2 regions of the Exiguobacterium sp. 17-1 genome follow, and region 1 is predicted to be linked to the other one. Evidence: a T-box and tRNA genes for the amino acid it is inferred to sense, from the RefSeq annotation. Region 1 holds a T-box; the other holds one or more tRNA genes.
What was found. The T-box of region 1 lies ahead of alaS (alanine--tRNA ligase). A T-box ahead of a tRNA ligase gene usually reads a tRNA of that ligase, here a tRNA-Ala.

Region 1 (7,737 bases):
CCTCTTCCGGATGACCAATCATTTCGAGAAATAGATAGGTCTTGCCGGTTCGCTCACTGACATAACGGTACCACTCTTCGAAAAGATGTTCGCCACCGTCTTCATCAGGAAAGAGATACTGCCGTTTTTCTTCAGACATCTCATTTCCTCCTTATCGATTTGCCCGATCCAAATAGGATTGTAGGATCATGACTGCTGCCATCTTATCGATGACTTGTTTCCGTTTTTTTCGACTGACATCGGCATCGATCAGCATCCGTTCTGCCTGCATCGTCGTCAATCTCTCGTCGACAAGAACGGTCGAAAGCCCTGTCTGCGTCTCGATTTCACGCGCAAACGCTTCACTCGCCTCAGCTCTAGGACCAATCGACCCATTCATGTTTTTTGGATGTCCGATGACGATGATCTCGACACCGTATTCCTTAATAATTGCCTCGAGTCGCTTGAAGGCGACTGGATATTCAGGTTCTGTCCATTTGATGGTCTCAATGCCTTGTGCTGTCCAGCCCATCAAATCACTCACCGCAACACCAATCGTCTTCGAACCGACATCAAGTCCGATGGCACGCTTCATTTTTTGTCTCCACTCTCCGATAGATAAGATTTCACGAGTTCTTCCAGTAGTTCATCACGCTCAATCTTTCGGATCATATTACGTGCATCGTTATGACGAGGAATGTAAGCAGGGTCACCGGAAAGTAGATATCCGACGATTTGGTTGATCGGATGATAGCCTTTTTCTTCTAAAGCATGATAAACCGTCAGCAGTACTTCGCGTGTTGCCGCCTGGCTATCGTCTTCTGGAAAATTAAATTTCATCGTTTGATCCATCTGACTCACGTTAATCACCTCTTTCATTTACACTACTTCTCTATTATGCCAGTGATTGCACGTAATGTGAAGTAAACGCAAGAGCTTCGTTTAATTTTGCAGGATCTTTTCCGCCAGCCTGTGCCATGTCCGGACGACCACCGCCACCGCCGCCGCAACGCGTCGCTACTTCCTTAATCAATTTACCTGCATGGTATCCTTGATCGATCAAGTCTTTTGAGACACTTGCAACGAGGTTGACTTTATCTCCCTGCGCACTACCGAGGACGATGATCGCCGAGCCGAGACTTGACTTCAGTTCATCCATCATACCGCGAAGTGCATCCATATCCGAGACATCGACTTGCTTCGCAAGGACTTGCACTCCATTGATTTGCTCGACATCCTCTTTCAATGATGCTGCTTCAATGTTTGCAAGTTTTGCTTGTAATGATTCGTGCGCACGTTCTGTTTCGCGAAGTTGGACTTGAAGTGCCTCGATCCGTCCCGGCACCTCAGTCGTCTTCGTTTTCAGGACACGTGCTGCCTGCTCGAGTGTCTGCAGGTGACCGTTCATCACATGGTATGCTCCAGCGCCCGTGACGGCTTCAATCCGTCGTGTTCCAGCTCCGATTCCTGATTCGGAAACAATCTTGAACAGACCGATTTCTGCCGTATTGCGGACGTGGATTCCGCCACATAATTCGATCGAATATGTTCCAGCCGAAACGACACGAACCGTCTCACCGTATTTTTCACCAAACAGGGCCATTGCACCTTTTGCTTTCGCATCAGCAATGTTCATCTCTTCAATCTCGACTGCAAGTGATGCCCAAATTGCTTGGTTTACATCCTGTTCGATGGTTGTTAATTCTTCAGCCGTGACTGCTCCGAAGTGCGAGAAGTCAAACCGGAGACGATCTGCCGAAACGAGTGAACCGGCTTGGTTGACGTGTGTCCCGAGTGTATCTTTTAATGCTTTGTGCAACAGGTGGGTTGCAGTATGGTTCTTTGTGATGGCTTGACGTGACGACGCTTCGACTGTTGCATGAACTGTCGCATCTGCCAAAGCAATCCCCGTCCGAACAATAACGGTATGCAGGTTTTGACCGTTCGGTGCTTTTTGAACATCTTTGACATCAAGGACGAAATCAGGACCTGTAATGGTTCCTGTGTCCGCCACTTCTCCACCGCTTTCTGCATAAAACGGTGTAATATCAAGCAACAATTGTGCTTCTTCGCCGGCAGCGACTTCCGTCACTCGTTCTCCATCATGCAACAAAGCAATGATTTTAGCATCCGTCTCAAGGTCCGTATAACCAATGAACTGGCTCGGAACAGTCAACGTTGCTAACACTTCCGACTGTTGTTGCATCGAACCGCCGTCTTCACGGGCAGCACGAGCACGCTTCCGTTGCTCATCCATTGCCCGTTTAAATCCTTCTTCATCGACAGACATCTGATGATCTTCCGCATATTCAACCGTCAATTCGAGCGGGAAACCATACGTATCATACAAACGGAAGGCATCTTCTCCGCTGATGACGTGTTCACCGTTACTCTTCGCTGCTTGTGCCACGGTGTTTAAGATGGCAAGACCATCATGTAACGTCTCGTGGAATCGTTCTTCTTCGTTTTTAATGACACGTTTGATGAAATCTGCTTTTTCTGGAACTTGTGGATAGAAATCGACCATGACGCTACCGACTGTATCAACGAGCTCGTACATGAACGGACGTTCGATTCCGAGCATTTTTGCATAACGGACAGCACGACGAAGCAGGCGGCGTAAGACATAACCGCGTCCTTCGTTCGAAGGCAACGCACCGTCTCCGATTGCAAAGGCAACCGTCCGGATGTGATCAGCAATGACTTTGAACGCGACATCCAGTTTTGTGTCTTCACGGTAAAGTTTACCGCTGAGTTCTTCTGTCTTATGGATGATCGGCATGAACAAGTCCGTGTCAAAGTTCGTCGGCACATCTTGCATGACGCTCGCCATCCGCTCAAGACCCATCCCGGTATCGATGTTTTTACGCGGTAACTCCGTGTAATTGCCGTGTCCATCATGATTATATTGACTGAACACGATGTTCCAGATTTCGAGATACCGTTCGTTTTCGCCGCCCGGATACAATTCAGAATCGTTCGGATCGTCGCCGAAAGCCGGTCCGCGGTCGAAGAAAATCTCTGTGTTCGGACCTGAAGGACCCTCACCAATTTCCCAGAAGTTATCTTCCAGCGGAATGATACGTTCAGCCGGCACACCGAGTTCAAGCCAGATTTGACGTGCTGCGTCGTCTTCCGGATGAATCGTCACGGAAAGACGGTCCGGATCAAGTCCATACCATTCGTCACTCGTCAAGAGTTCCCAGCCCCATTTGATTGCATCTTCACGGAAGTAGTCGCCGACAGAAAAGTTTCCAAGCATTTCAAAGAATGTATGGTGACGTGCTGTCTTCCCGACGTTTTCGATATCGTTCGTCCGGATGGATTTCTGCGCGTTGACAATCCGTGGATTTTGCGGAATGACCCGTCCATCAAAATATTTTTTTAACGTAGCGACACCCGAGTTGATCCACAGTAATGTTGGATCTTCAATCGGAACAAGGGATGCGCTTGGTTCGATTGCATGTCCTTTAGATTGGAAAAAGTCGAGATACATCTGACGGATTTGTGCACCCGTCAACGGTTTTAATGGTTTCATCGAAAATACCCCCATTGATTAATTTATCCTGAACGCAAAAAAACGATACATTCATCCCTGAAAAGGGACGAAAGCATCGCTTTCGTGGTACCACCCTCGTTCGTAAAGACATGTGCTCTCTTTACCTCGAAAAATCCGTTAACGGAGATTACCCGCAAGTGTTTGCACTCGACTCCGGAAGGAGCTTCAATCGAATCGTCACGAAGATGGTTGCAGCAGATCCATCTCTCTCTGGTCATGAAGATTGCGACTTACTTATCTTCCATCAACGTTTTGCGTCCATTCATCTACCGTGATTATTACCTATCTGGTGCATTCAGTCAAGTCTTTGTCATACCGCCGAGTCTTTCAATAAGCCGTGTCCGCCGACGTGGTTCTTCCTCTTGCGAAGCTTTATAAAAGGCACGGGGATCTCCGAACAACAACAAACTGGCTTTCGCCCGTGTGACAGCCGTATAGATGAGATTGCGGGAATGTTTGAAGGCTCCGGTGAAAAAGACCGGCATCAGGACAATCGGAAACTCCGATCCTTGCGCTTTATGGATTGTAATCGCATAGGCATGCGTGAATTGATCCCATTCACTGCGGTTGTATTCGACTTCCGTCTGATCAAACCGGGCAATGATTTTATCCACCTTGTCGACATTTTCCTTCGCAAAAAAAATGTTAACGATTTCGCCGATATCTCCGTTATAGACATTTTCTTCCGCATTGTTAACGAGCTGAAGAATTTTATCTCCACTCCTGTAAATTCGCGTTCCCTGTTTGACTTCCCGTTTTTTAGGAGCTTCCGGATTATAGACCTGTTGCAGGACGATGTTCAATTCATCAATCCCTACTTGTCCACGATACGTCGGCGCCAGGATTTGAACGTCAAACTTCGAATACCCTTTCGCCAACGCTTTTTCCGCAAAGGCGGCGATGCCGCGTAACGACTCCTGCGGGGCGAGCGAATAAAACCGCCGGTCGGATAACGGTGCAAGCAAGTCAGCTGACGTGACCCGATTTTTCAAATCGTGAGCCAGTCGAAGAATCGAGGAATCTTCGGCTTGCCGGTGAACGACATTGAGCCGAACGACCGGAATGCCGTCTGTGTCCATTAAATCAGCCAGGACTTGTCCCGGACCGACCGACGGCAGTTGATCACGGTCGCCGACAAATAAAATCTTCATTCCGTTCGGTACTGCTCGTAACAGACTCGATAACAGATAAATGTCGATCATGGATGATTCATCAATGATCAGCACCTTACCTGTGATTGGTTGGTCTTCATCCAATTGAAAGTTCGACCCGTCATATTTCAACAAACGATGAATGGTCATCGCCGGAACGTCCGTCGCTTCCGACAACCGTTTTGCCGCTCGGCCGGTTGGAGCGACAAGCACATACGGATAGACCTCACCCGACTTGACCTGACTTTTCTCAAGCGGCCAATCATGAATTTCCTGAAGCGCGTGTAAAATCCCTTTGATGACGGTCGTCTTCCCGGTACCGGGACCACCTGTCAAGACCATCAACGGAGCTTTGACAGCTAGTTCGATGGCTTCCCGTTGTTGGACCGCATATTCCATCCCAAACCGTTCTTCCAGTTGACCGATGGCTGACAGAATCGTTGCGACATCGACTTCTTGTTCCGCTCCGTTTGCCATGACGCGGGCCAACTCTTTCGCCGCCCGGACTTCCGCATAAAAAATCGTCGGCAAATACAAACAGCCTTCTTCGAGTTTCACCTTATCTTCGGTCAACAACAGTTCGATGGCTTGTTCGAGGCGTTCGCCCGGATCTTCTCCGAGCAGACGGGGTGCCCGTTGCAACAGCGATTCGACGGTCGCAAACGCATGCCCCTCTCCCGCTTCCTGTTCCAGTATATGCATGATGGACGCTGCGACCCTTTCCGGATGCAAGCCGACAAGCCCTAGATGCGAGGCGATTTGATCGGCTGTCTTAAAACCGATGCCACTGACCTCGTACATCAAAGAATAAGGATTTTCACGAATTCTCGCCATCGCATCCCCCTCGTATGCAGCATAAATCTTTGCCGCAAGTTTCGGGGTGACATCAAACGGGGCTAAAAAAAGCATCAGTTGATCGACACCGTATAAGGTCGCGAGTCGACTGAAAATGACATCAGCCTGTTTTTGTTTCAGTCCAGGGACACGGTCAAGTGCCTTGCTGTCTTTTAAGATGATATCGATGGCATCTTCACCAAGAGCATCGACGATGTTTTTCGCTGTTTTCGGACCAATGCCGGTAAACGAACCATTCGTCAAAAAACGGACAGCTGCGTGTTTCGTCATCGGGACCGATCGCCGGATTAACTCTGCTTTTAATTGTTTACCAAATCGCGGATGATCAACCAATCGTCCGAACGCTTGATACGTTCCGCCGAGTTCGATTCCGACACCGGTTCCTGTGACGACGAGCTCTGTTTCTTTTAATTCAAAGTTTTTTTCTTTTATCGCCATCAAAACGATGGAATGGGCTTCTTCTTCGGAGGAAAAAAGCACACGTTTAATACGACCGACTACTTGATGGGGGTGCTCCATCACTCCACCTGCTTTCTGTCTGAACTCCGTTACGCTGTTCCAATCATAGCATTCGTTTAAGGGATTTTAAATGAGGGAAACATTTCTTGAATCAATAATTGAATGGAGGAATAATTCATGGGACGACTGCCAATTGCCGGATTGTGTGAATTAGTACTGGAGGTTGAAGATATGGAACGGGCTGTTGCCTTCTGGAATGGAACGCTCGGTATCCCGATTGTCGAACAGTGGGCGCCGGAAGATGCGGAGCCGAGTCATGAACAGGAAAAGCAGGACGGGGTCTGGGCGACATGGTTATACATTGGGGGAAATACCCGTCTCGGCCTTTGGCTCAAACGTGATTTTACAATGGAAGAACGGACAGTCAAACACCTTCCTGTCACAAAGTGGGACAGCCTGTATGATGAGGGCGGAGTCCACGTTCATTGCGCTTTTTATATCGAGAAAAACAAATTTAATGAAGCACTTGACCTGTTACGTACTGCTGCAATTGATGTCAAGATTCGTGAATGGGATGAGCAGGAGACATCAAATGACAAGGAATACTCCGCTTATTTTAAAGATACGGAACAAAATGTTATCGAACTGTACACTAAAAACATGGACGAAGCGTATGAAGATTTTTCCGGTCCACCGTTACGGATTGTACGTGAAGTTGGTCATTAACTAAAAAAGCGTTGCGAAACCGATATGTTCATCGGTCGCAACGCTTTTTTTTAGTTCAACAAGGCATCCATCTTCGCTTTCGCATCCTTCGCCAGCGTATGGTTCGGCTGATAGGCAAGAACGGTTTCAAGTTCCGTATAACACGCTTCCTGCTGACCTAAAAAGGCCAGTGCGATGGCATAGTTATAACGGGCATCCGTATGCGTTTCTTCGAGCAACAGAACTTGTTCGAAAATTTCTGCCGCTTCTTCGATCTGCTCGTTCTGAGCAAGGGCAAGACCGTACTGGAAGGCGATTTCGACATCGACCCCGTTCAGTTCCGTCGCCTGTTTCAAACGCGGAATCCCCCGAACCGGATCCCCGAGTTTTTGATACGTCAGACCGAGCATGAAATGGAGATCGGCATCATCGAGTCCGTGCAGCAAAGCAAGACGTAACGACTCTTCCGCCTCTACCAATAAATCCGCCGAGAAGTATAACGCCCCTTTGGCATAATGGGCACTGGCGAACGTCGGATCAATCGTCAAGGCTTTATCGTAAAACCGGAGTGCCCGGTCGGCATCGTCCATCGACTGGAGTAATGTCCCCAAATTGACGTAACCGGTCGGGTCGTTCGGCTGTTCTTCAATGGCATCATTAAAAGCTTGAGCCGCCAATTCATAATTACCGGATTCTAAATGGCGGAATCCGACTTCGTTGTAATTCATCCCAATCTCTCCCTTATGCAAGATACGTTAATGCTTGACCTGCTTTGTAGGCATCGTCAATCGTTGCTCCGCCGAGACAGACATCTCCGTCATAAAAGACGACGGCTTGTCCGGGAGTAATCGCCCGTTGCCGTTCGTCAAACGCGACGTCTAAACGTCCGCCGTCAAGGATACGAACCGTGACCGGTGTATCCGTTTGACGGTAACGGAACTTCGCTGTACAACGGAATTCTGTTCCGACCGGCATCGTTGCCGTCCAGCTGATATCAGAGGCATATAATCCTTCTGAGTAAAGCAATTC
Region 2 (7,737 bases), 730 kb from region 1:
CGTTCGTCCCGTGCCGTTTGCATCCGGCTTTCCTCCTTTATCCTTGCTGAATCTCTGTTTCGCTGATATAGGTCGGATCAATCTGTTTGGAGCGGTACGTCAAGAAGCGTCTGCAGAGCCAGTAAAACGGGATGACGCCAAGACACAGTCCGAGCAAAAAGACCGTGCTCGAACGATTAGCCGTGAGAACAATCAACGCAGCCAGCGCTCCGTATTGAAACAGGCCGACGCCGACATGCAGACGGAACAGACGGTCTGCTGATTTTTTTGACGTGTGACGGGCAACGATTTGAAAACGGCGGCGTTGCATCACTACATCATATATGAAATACAGAATCGGAATGATTAAGGCAAGCAACGGTCGTTCGATCATATTGCTGACGAATAAGAACAGAGCCAAGACACCCCATAATTTAGCGGTCGTTCGTTGATGCATGTGTTGATATAGCGCCTTTAATTCGGTTTGTTGAACCGTTACAGTTTCCATTCGGGCACGTTCCTTTCGTTTGTTCTTCACTGTAATATACTTACATTTTACCAGTTATGTTTCAAAAAAAAAGAAACTTCTGCAAAAGAAGTTTCTAGGCCGAGACCTGGATGATTAGATAGATGACACTGTATGCAACAATGGCAAGCGGAATCATTGCGACACCAATCAACCAACCGTTCTTATCCCGAATTCCGAGATACAGAACCAGACAGCCGACGATGAAGGCAATGAGTGTAGTAAATGGATTCATACGAGTTCCCCCTCAAAAAAATAACCTATAAAGAAATTTCCCATTCCCGGAACTTGATAAACACCGAAAGCCTTTCTGTAACACACTGCGAAAAAAACAGTGTCGATTCCGGCGAACGTCCACCGGGACCAACACTGCTTTCAAATCCTTACTTCTTCGTGATGACGACTTTCTTCTCGACGACATGGCCACCGAGGTCTTTTAATTTCAAGTTGTAGACGTTTTGACCTTTTTTCAAGGTAACGGTCTTGTTGATCGTTTTCTTAAAGGCGCGCATCTCGTATGGCTCCTTGAACGAACGGCGGTATTCGGCGTTGCCATTCAGATCAAAGCGTAACTCATCGTAGTTATCGCGCAGGACAATCGTCATCTTGGCTGTTTTCGTTTTGCTTGAAACCGTTTTTGGTGCTGTCACGCGGATTGTCGGACGCTCCGAGTCGATGATGACTTGACGGCTGAAGGCAACACGATTGCCTTTTCCATCATAAGCTTCGACTTTAAACGACTTCACACCATCTGTCGTATACGTGATGTCATGGCTGAATGCATAGTGTTGTTGAACCGCATCCCAGCGTAATTTAACGGCTTTTCCGTTGATTTTGAATGATTTGATACCAGACTCATCCGCGACGTTTCCTGAAACCGTCACTTGTTGTGATGTCGTTAAGCCCAGTGCTTCCGGTGTATCGATCTGGACACTCGGAACGGCTTTATCGACACCTGATGTGTTGACGTTTTTCTTCACGCTGTTGCCGGCGTAATCTGATACTACGAACGTGACTTTTGCTCGGCTTGGCAAATCCGTCAACGTGTAGTTTTTAGCAGATGGCGCAAGCGGCTGTTCCAAGACACTTTTTCCATCGACCAGGATATCGAATGAAGCGATACCCGTTCCTTGGTCACCGGCTGTCCAGGAAACTGCTTTTTTGTCAGCATCCCATTTAACGGTTGCTGCCGGAACTTTTGTATCGATGTAGATCGGGAATAATGCCGTCTGCCATTTCGCATTCGGATAATCGACGACCGATTTGACCTGATAGTAGTACAGACCATCTTTGACTTTTGAACCGTTGACCGTTCCATCCCATGCCGCATTCGTCACCGGTGTGAAACCATCTTCCGATCCGCCATCGTAATAGTTTTTGATGACGTCTGACTGCGTTTCGAGTTTACGGAGTGTTGATTTATTGCGGTCAAGAATCGAGTAATCGACTTTTTTCGCGTTCCGTAAGAACGACAGGACCGGGAAGGCCTCATCGGCACTGCCGTCACCGTTCGGTGAGAACGAGACTTTTTCTTTAACGACGTCGCCTGCAGCATTCGTTCCGAGGAAGTTGAAGTTATCCTTCACTTCTGTCGCAAGACCTGTGACGCCGTAGAACGTGTTGTCATCATAGAGTGGTGCATCAACAATTGGTGCTTTGTCCCATGCTCCTTTGAAACCAACGTACGGAACTGTCAACTCAGGATTTTTGCTCTTCGTATCGATCAGACGGACGAATCCTTCGACGAAGTAGCCGTTTTCGAAGATGGTTTCAAGCGGCGCACCGTTTGCCCAATCGACTGTATCTTTTAAATCAACCGTAACGTTGACTTTTGTCGTACTCTTCGCGTTGATCGCGACCGAGCTTGCTTTCTTCGAGCCGACCGTAAAGGAAATCGGGAACGTCCCTTTGTTGGCATCAACCGAATCAACTGTTCCTTTTTTAAAGATTCCGTTCGCTTCAAGGAAATTTTGACCTTGGACGGCAAGATCCGATTGAACCGTTCCGGCAAGTTTATACGTTAACTTTTCATTACTGTAGTTCTTTAAGTCGAGCGTAAAGCTGAACTTGTCGCCGACTTGTTTCAAGGCTGCTTTTCCTTCACCCGACTTCGTTTCCGTTACGACGACCGGTGTTTTCATGGCGGCATGCAAGTCCATCAGTCCGGCTCCCTCACGACGTGGTGAGTAGTAATTGCCAGTCTTCGCTTCCTGATTATACTTACCTGAATCCAGCTGCGGACGTGATGTGTTCATCAAGATGGTCTTCGCGAGTTTAACGCGTGTCGCGCCACTGACCTTGAAGTCTTTATCAATCCGTTGCATGACGAGTGCCGTTCCACCGGCGACGTGTGGTGCTGCCATCGATGTCCCGCTCATGACGCCATACTCGTTATTATTAAGCGTCGAATAGATTTTTCCGCCTGGTGCCGTGATTTCCGGTTTGAAGTCTAGGTTCGGCGTCACACCCCATGATGTGAAGTCAGACATTTCACCGGCAACCGGGTTTGGTGTCGAGACGGCTTTCCCGTCAAACGTCACTGCCAGTGCCTTACCGGCTTTCGCTTTTGCTTCGAGCTCGTTGCCGTCTGCGATGCTTAACGAGACGAGTGGAATCGTCGGTTTGTTAAGTGCCATGCTGACATAGTCTCCGTGCTCAACCCGACCACGGACGATGACACCGGCTGCCCCTTGTTTTTCGGCTTCCGCTTGAATCATCGCATAGTTAAAACCGCCGTTACGGACGACGAAGACGACTTTATCTTTGACGTCTTTATCGGCATAGTTGGCTTCACTGCCATCACCGACATAGACGACATCCATCTTTTCTTTATCAAAGACAGCAATCGGGTTCGGTGAATCTTGTTTTTGGTACGCCAGGTAACCGGCATCCTGCCCGTCGACCGTCAATGCCATTCCTTCTAACGTCAATTGTGTGTTCTCAACAGAGGCGACTTGAAGCGATTCGCTGATCAGTCCAGGTGAACCGACAACACCGACATCCGGATTCGACGCGTATGGATTTCCGGCACCGCTTCCGGCGAAAGCTGAGTTACCGGCTGAAATCGCACATAAAATACCGTTGTTCATCGCATTGACGATTGCTTTTTGTTCCGGATCATCTTTTTGAACGAAGGATGCCGTTGAACCAAGACTCATGTTGATGACGTCTGCACCGAGGGCAATCGCATCATCAATCGCTTTGATATAGATATCACTGAATGTCGACGGCATACCTGGATCATTGCCGAAGACTTTCATTGCGAGCAGTTGTGTTTCCGGTGCGACACCTTTAATGCCACCATTCGTCTCATCGCCGTTGGCACCAACCGTACCGGCAACGTGCATCCCGTGCATCGAAGCGCCTGCTCCGAGGTCACGGATTTCGCTGTCATGATCGGCATAGTTATAACCGTACGGGACTTTTTCCGTAAAGTAGTTTCCTTTTAAGCCTTTTGACGATTTAAAGCTCTCGACTTTTGAAGACGTCAAATCAACTTTCGTCTCCGGACTGAGGACCATGTCCTTGTGCGTCGGGTCAATTCCCGTATCGATGACGGCAACGATTGTTCCCTCGCCTTTATAGCCGTAGTCCTGCCATGTTTCCTTCGCATTGACCATGTCTTTGCTGTGCAACATGTTTGGTGTCGCGCCTTTTTCAACTTCTGGACGCGCATATTCGTGTGCAATATGTACATTTTTGATGCCGCTTAATTTCTTCAACTCTTTGATTTCACCGTATTTGACTTCGCCGCTGAAACCGTTCAAGACAGTTGTGAAACTTTCTTTATACGAAACAGAAATATCTTTTTGGGCAATCGCTGCTTTGACTTCTTTTTGTTTATTGACGATTTGATTCTTAAGAATAATTTTTTCCGTGTTGCTTAACGTGCTGTAACGCTTATTTTGTGCTTGTGCATGTTCAATCGCTGCTTTTTGATCGAGCTCGACGACAATCCGTACTTTTTCGTTTTGACTGTATGACTTTTCTTGACCCGCTTTTTTCAGTGAGAGTGCTTGTGGCTTTTGTACATCCACTTTTTGTGATGACACGTGTCCCTCAGCATGAACTAGGCTGGAAGATGTCATGAGGGCAGCTGCCATCAGAGCAATCTTCTTTTTCTTCATTCTTTTTCCTCTTTTCCAAAAATGTAATGTGGAACAAAGCATATTAAACGAAAATTCTGTATTTTTAGTTTAATTAACTTTCGCTTAATATACAATTTAAATTTGGTGCTTTTTAAAAGTATTTGTTTGTTTATTACATCACAAAATGTATAAATCCTTATATTTCCTTATCTATTTCTTACAGGTGAAGAAAAAAGGACATAAAAAAAACCTTGGTTTCCCAAGGTTTCGGCAGGTAAAGCGATATGGAGACTATCGGGCTCGAACCGACGACCTTTTGGCTGCCAGCCAAACGCTCTCCCAGCTGAGCTAAGCCCCCGTGTGTTTCTATTACGAGTATAACCACTTCTGTTCATTTTTTCAATATAAAATTAGACCGCTTACAAAAAAAAGCTTTTCTTGCCATCACGGCAAGAAAAAGCTTCTTCTTTTTACTTATTTAACTCACGCATCAGATCTGCCTGTCGTTCCAGTTCCGCCTGTTGCTCCAGGATCAGCACTTTTTTATACGTCCGTGCCGAGATGATGATACTGATTTCATACAGGACGAACAGCGGAACAGAAATCATCAAATGCGATGTGATGTCGGGCGGTGAGATCAACGCCGCGATCACGAACAGCGCAAAATACGCATACTTCCGATTCTTCCGCATGAAGAACGGCGTCACGAGTCCGAGCCGTGTCAAAAACATCGTCACGACCGGTAACTGAAACAACAGACCAAACGGAATCGTCAACCGGATCAGGAAACTGAAATAGTTCTCGACCCCGATGACCTGTTCAATCCCAAGCTCTTGTCCGAGTTCCGTTGATACTTCCAGTAAAAACGGCAACAGCCAAAAATAAGAAAACGAAACGCCCGCGAGGAATAAGAAAAACGTCACGGGAATGTACGTCAACGTCGCTTTTTGTTCTTGGTCGTGCAGACCGGGACGGATGAACGCCCAAAGCTGGTACATCCAAAACGGGGACGCCAAGACGATTGCGATGATGAACGCAAGATTCAGATATAACATCAACGGATCAACGACGTTAAACGCATTCAGACCAATTCCGAGTTCCTTGAGGTCGGCCTGTAAGAAACGGACGAGCGGCCGGACGAGCGGAAAGGCTGCGATAAACATGACCACCACGATGATGAGCGACCAGACAATCCGCTTACGCAGTTCATCTAAGTGCGATGTCACACTCTGTTCTTGATCGATCGCCATGATTCACTCACTTCTCTTTCGTTTCGTCCTTTTTGTCCTTATCATCGTCCATGATGCCGTGTGTCGCACTCTTGAACTCTTTTAACGTTTGACCGGCCGCGCGGCCGAGTTCCGGTAATTTCTTCGGTCCGAAGATGATGAGGGCGACGACACCAATCAAGGCGATGCTTCCCGGTCCCATGAATCCGACCGTTAACGGAATAAGGTTTTCCATTATGATTTCACTCCTTCAGCTGATTGCGAATAATGCTTCATGAAATAGACGAGCGACTGCAGCTCGATTGACAGATCGATGTGATGCACCCGGACATGGGCCGGTACATTCAACCGGGCCGGTGTAAAGTTCAGAATGCCGGTCACACCGTACTCAACTAACTCATCCGCCACTGACTGGGCGAACTGGGACGGTACCGTCAAGATGGCGACGTCGACATGGTTCGCTTTGATTTGTTCTTTCATATCCGACACATGATAAATCGGAACGTCCTGCGTCGTTGTTCCGACCTTATCTTCATCGGCGTCAAACGCGATGACGATACGAGTACTATTATTCTTTAAAAAGTTATAATTTGCAAACGCTGTTCCGAGATGTCCGACCCCGATTAAGGCGACATTCGTGACCTCGTCTTGGTTGAGTGTCTTTCGGAAAAATGTTAACAAATGTTGAACATTATAACCGTACCCTTTTTTCCCTAACGCCCCAAAGTAGGAAAAGTCACGACGGATCGTCGCGGAGTCGACTTTGACCGCTTCGCTGAGCTCTGCTGACGAGACGCGCAGCTTGCCGGAGTTATAGAGACTCTGGATAAAACGATAATATAACGGCAGTCGTTTCGCCGTTGCTTGTGGTATTTTTGTGTCTGGCCCATTCATACTGCAGTTCCCCCTTCGGCCACGTTCTGACGTGGCACCCAAATCAATGCAAAGAATTCTACTCCCCTTGATTGTAAACCACTTCACATAGAGTAACAAATATTATATTCGGCAGGATTTTTCGTGATAGACTAAAGGGTGGAAGGATGGATGGATATGATTCTCTTACAAGTAAACCAACTCTCAAAATCATTCGGCGTAGAGCCGATTTTAGACAATATTAAACTCGAAGTACAGGAACGGGACCGGATTGCCCTCGTCGGACGAAACGGTGCCGGAAAATCGACACTTTTAAAAATCATCGCCGGGGAGCTGTCACATGACTCGGGGGAGATCATGAAAAGCAAGGAAGTCCGGATTGGTTATCTCGCGCAGGACAGCGGACTCGAGTCGAACGAATCGATTTGGAACGAGATGCTGACCGTCTTTGAGCATCTGCAGGATCAGGAACGGGCGCTTCGCCGGATGGAAATCGAAATGGGCATGGAGCACATATTAAATGATCCGACTGCCTATGACCGTCTCCTGAAAACGTACGATCAAGCGCAACACGACTTCTCGGAAGCCGGCGGCTATCAGTTCGAAGCCAACATCCGCTCCGTCTTACACGGGATGCGTTTTTATCCGGACGATTATTCCCGCCGGATTCAGACGCTTTCTGGTGGACAGCGGACCCGGCTTGCCCTGGCGAAAATGTTACTCCAGGCACCGGAACTGTTGATTCTCGATGAGCCGACCAACCACCTCGACATCGATACGTTGTCTTGGCTTGAAAGCTACTTATCCGGTTACCGTGGTGCCGTCTTAATCGTTTCCCACGACCGCTACTTCCTCGATCAAGTCGTCAACGTCGTCTATGAATTGTCCCGGAACGTGTCCCGGAAATTCACAGGCAACTATACGAAGTATCTCGAACAAAAAGCGGCACTGTACGAACAGGAAATGAAACAGTTCGAACAGCAGCAGGAAGACATCGCGAAGATGCAGGACTTCATCCAGCGTAACATCGCCCGTGCGACGA

Region 2: it encodes a tRNA-Ala, which carries the amino acid that the T-box ahead of alaS (alanine--tRNA ligase) is inferred to sense. The anticodon was not compared.

What each region holds. Positions count from the first base shown of each region.
Region 1 is NZ_JALIGJ010000001.1:734,791-742,527, reverse strand. It holds gene MUN34_RS03570 (DUF1292 domain-containing protein) at 1-139, opposite strand, end outside; gene ruvX (Holliday junction resolvase RuvX) at 152-574, opposite strand; gene MUN34_RS03560 (IreB family regulatory phosphoprotein) at 571-840, opposite strand; gene alaS (alanine--tRNA ligase) at 875-3,517, opposite strand; T-box leader at 3,578-3,795, opposite strand; gene recD2 (SF1B family DNA helicase RecD2) at 3,838-6,063, opposite strand; gene MUN34_RS03545 (VOC family protein) at 6,181-6,729, shown strand; gene MUN34_RS03540 (tetratricopeptide repeat protein) at 6,780-7,436, opposite strand; gene mnmA (tRNA 2-thiouridine(34) synthase MnmA) at 7,450-7,737, opposite strand, start outside.
Region 2 is NZ_JALIGJ010000001.1:9,031-16,767, reverse strand. It holds gene MUN34_RS00125 (hypothetical protein) at 1-23, opposite strand, end outside; gene MUN34_RS00120 (hypothetical protein) at 38-487, opposite strand; gene MUN34_RS00115 (hypothetical protein) at 582-740, opposite strand; gene MUN34_RS00110 (S8 family serine peptidase) at 889-4,632, opposite strand; tRNA gene MUN34_RS00105 (tRNA-Ala) at 4,879-4,951, opposite strand; gene tatC (twin-arginine translocase subunit TatC) at 5,064-5,843, opposite strand; gene MUN34_RS00095 (twin-arginine translocase TatA/TatE family subunit) at 5,851-6,057, opposite strand; gene MUN34_RS00090 (redox-sensing transcriptional repressor Rex) at 6,057-6,716, opposite strand; gene MUN34_RS00085 (ABC-F family ATP-binding cassette domain-containing protein) at 6,873-7,737, shown strand, end outside.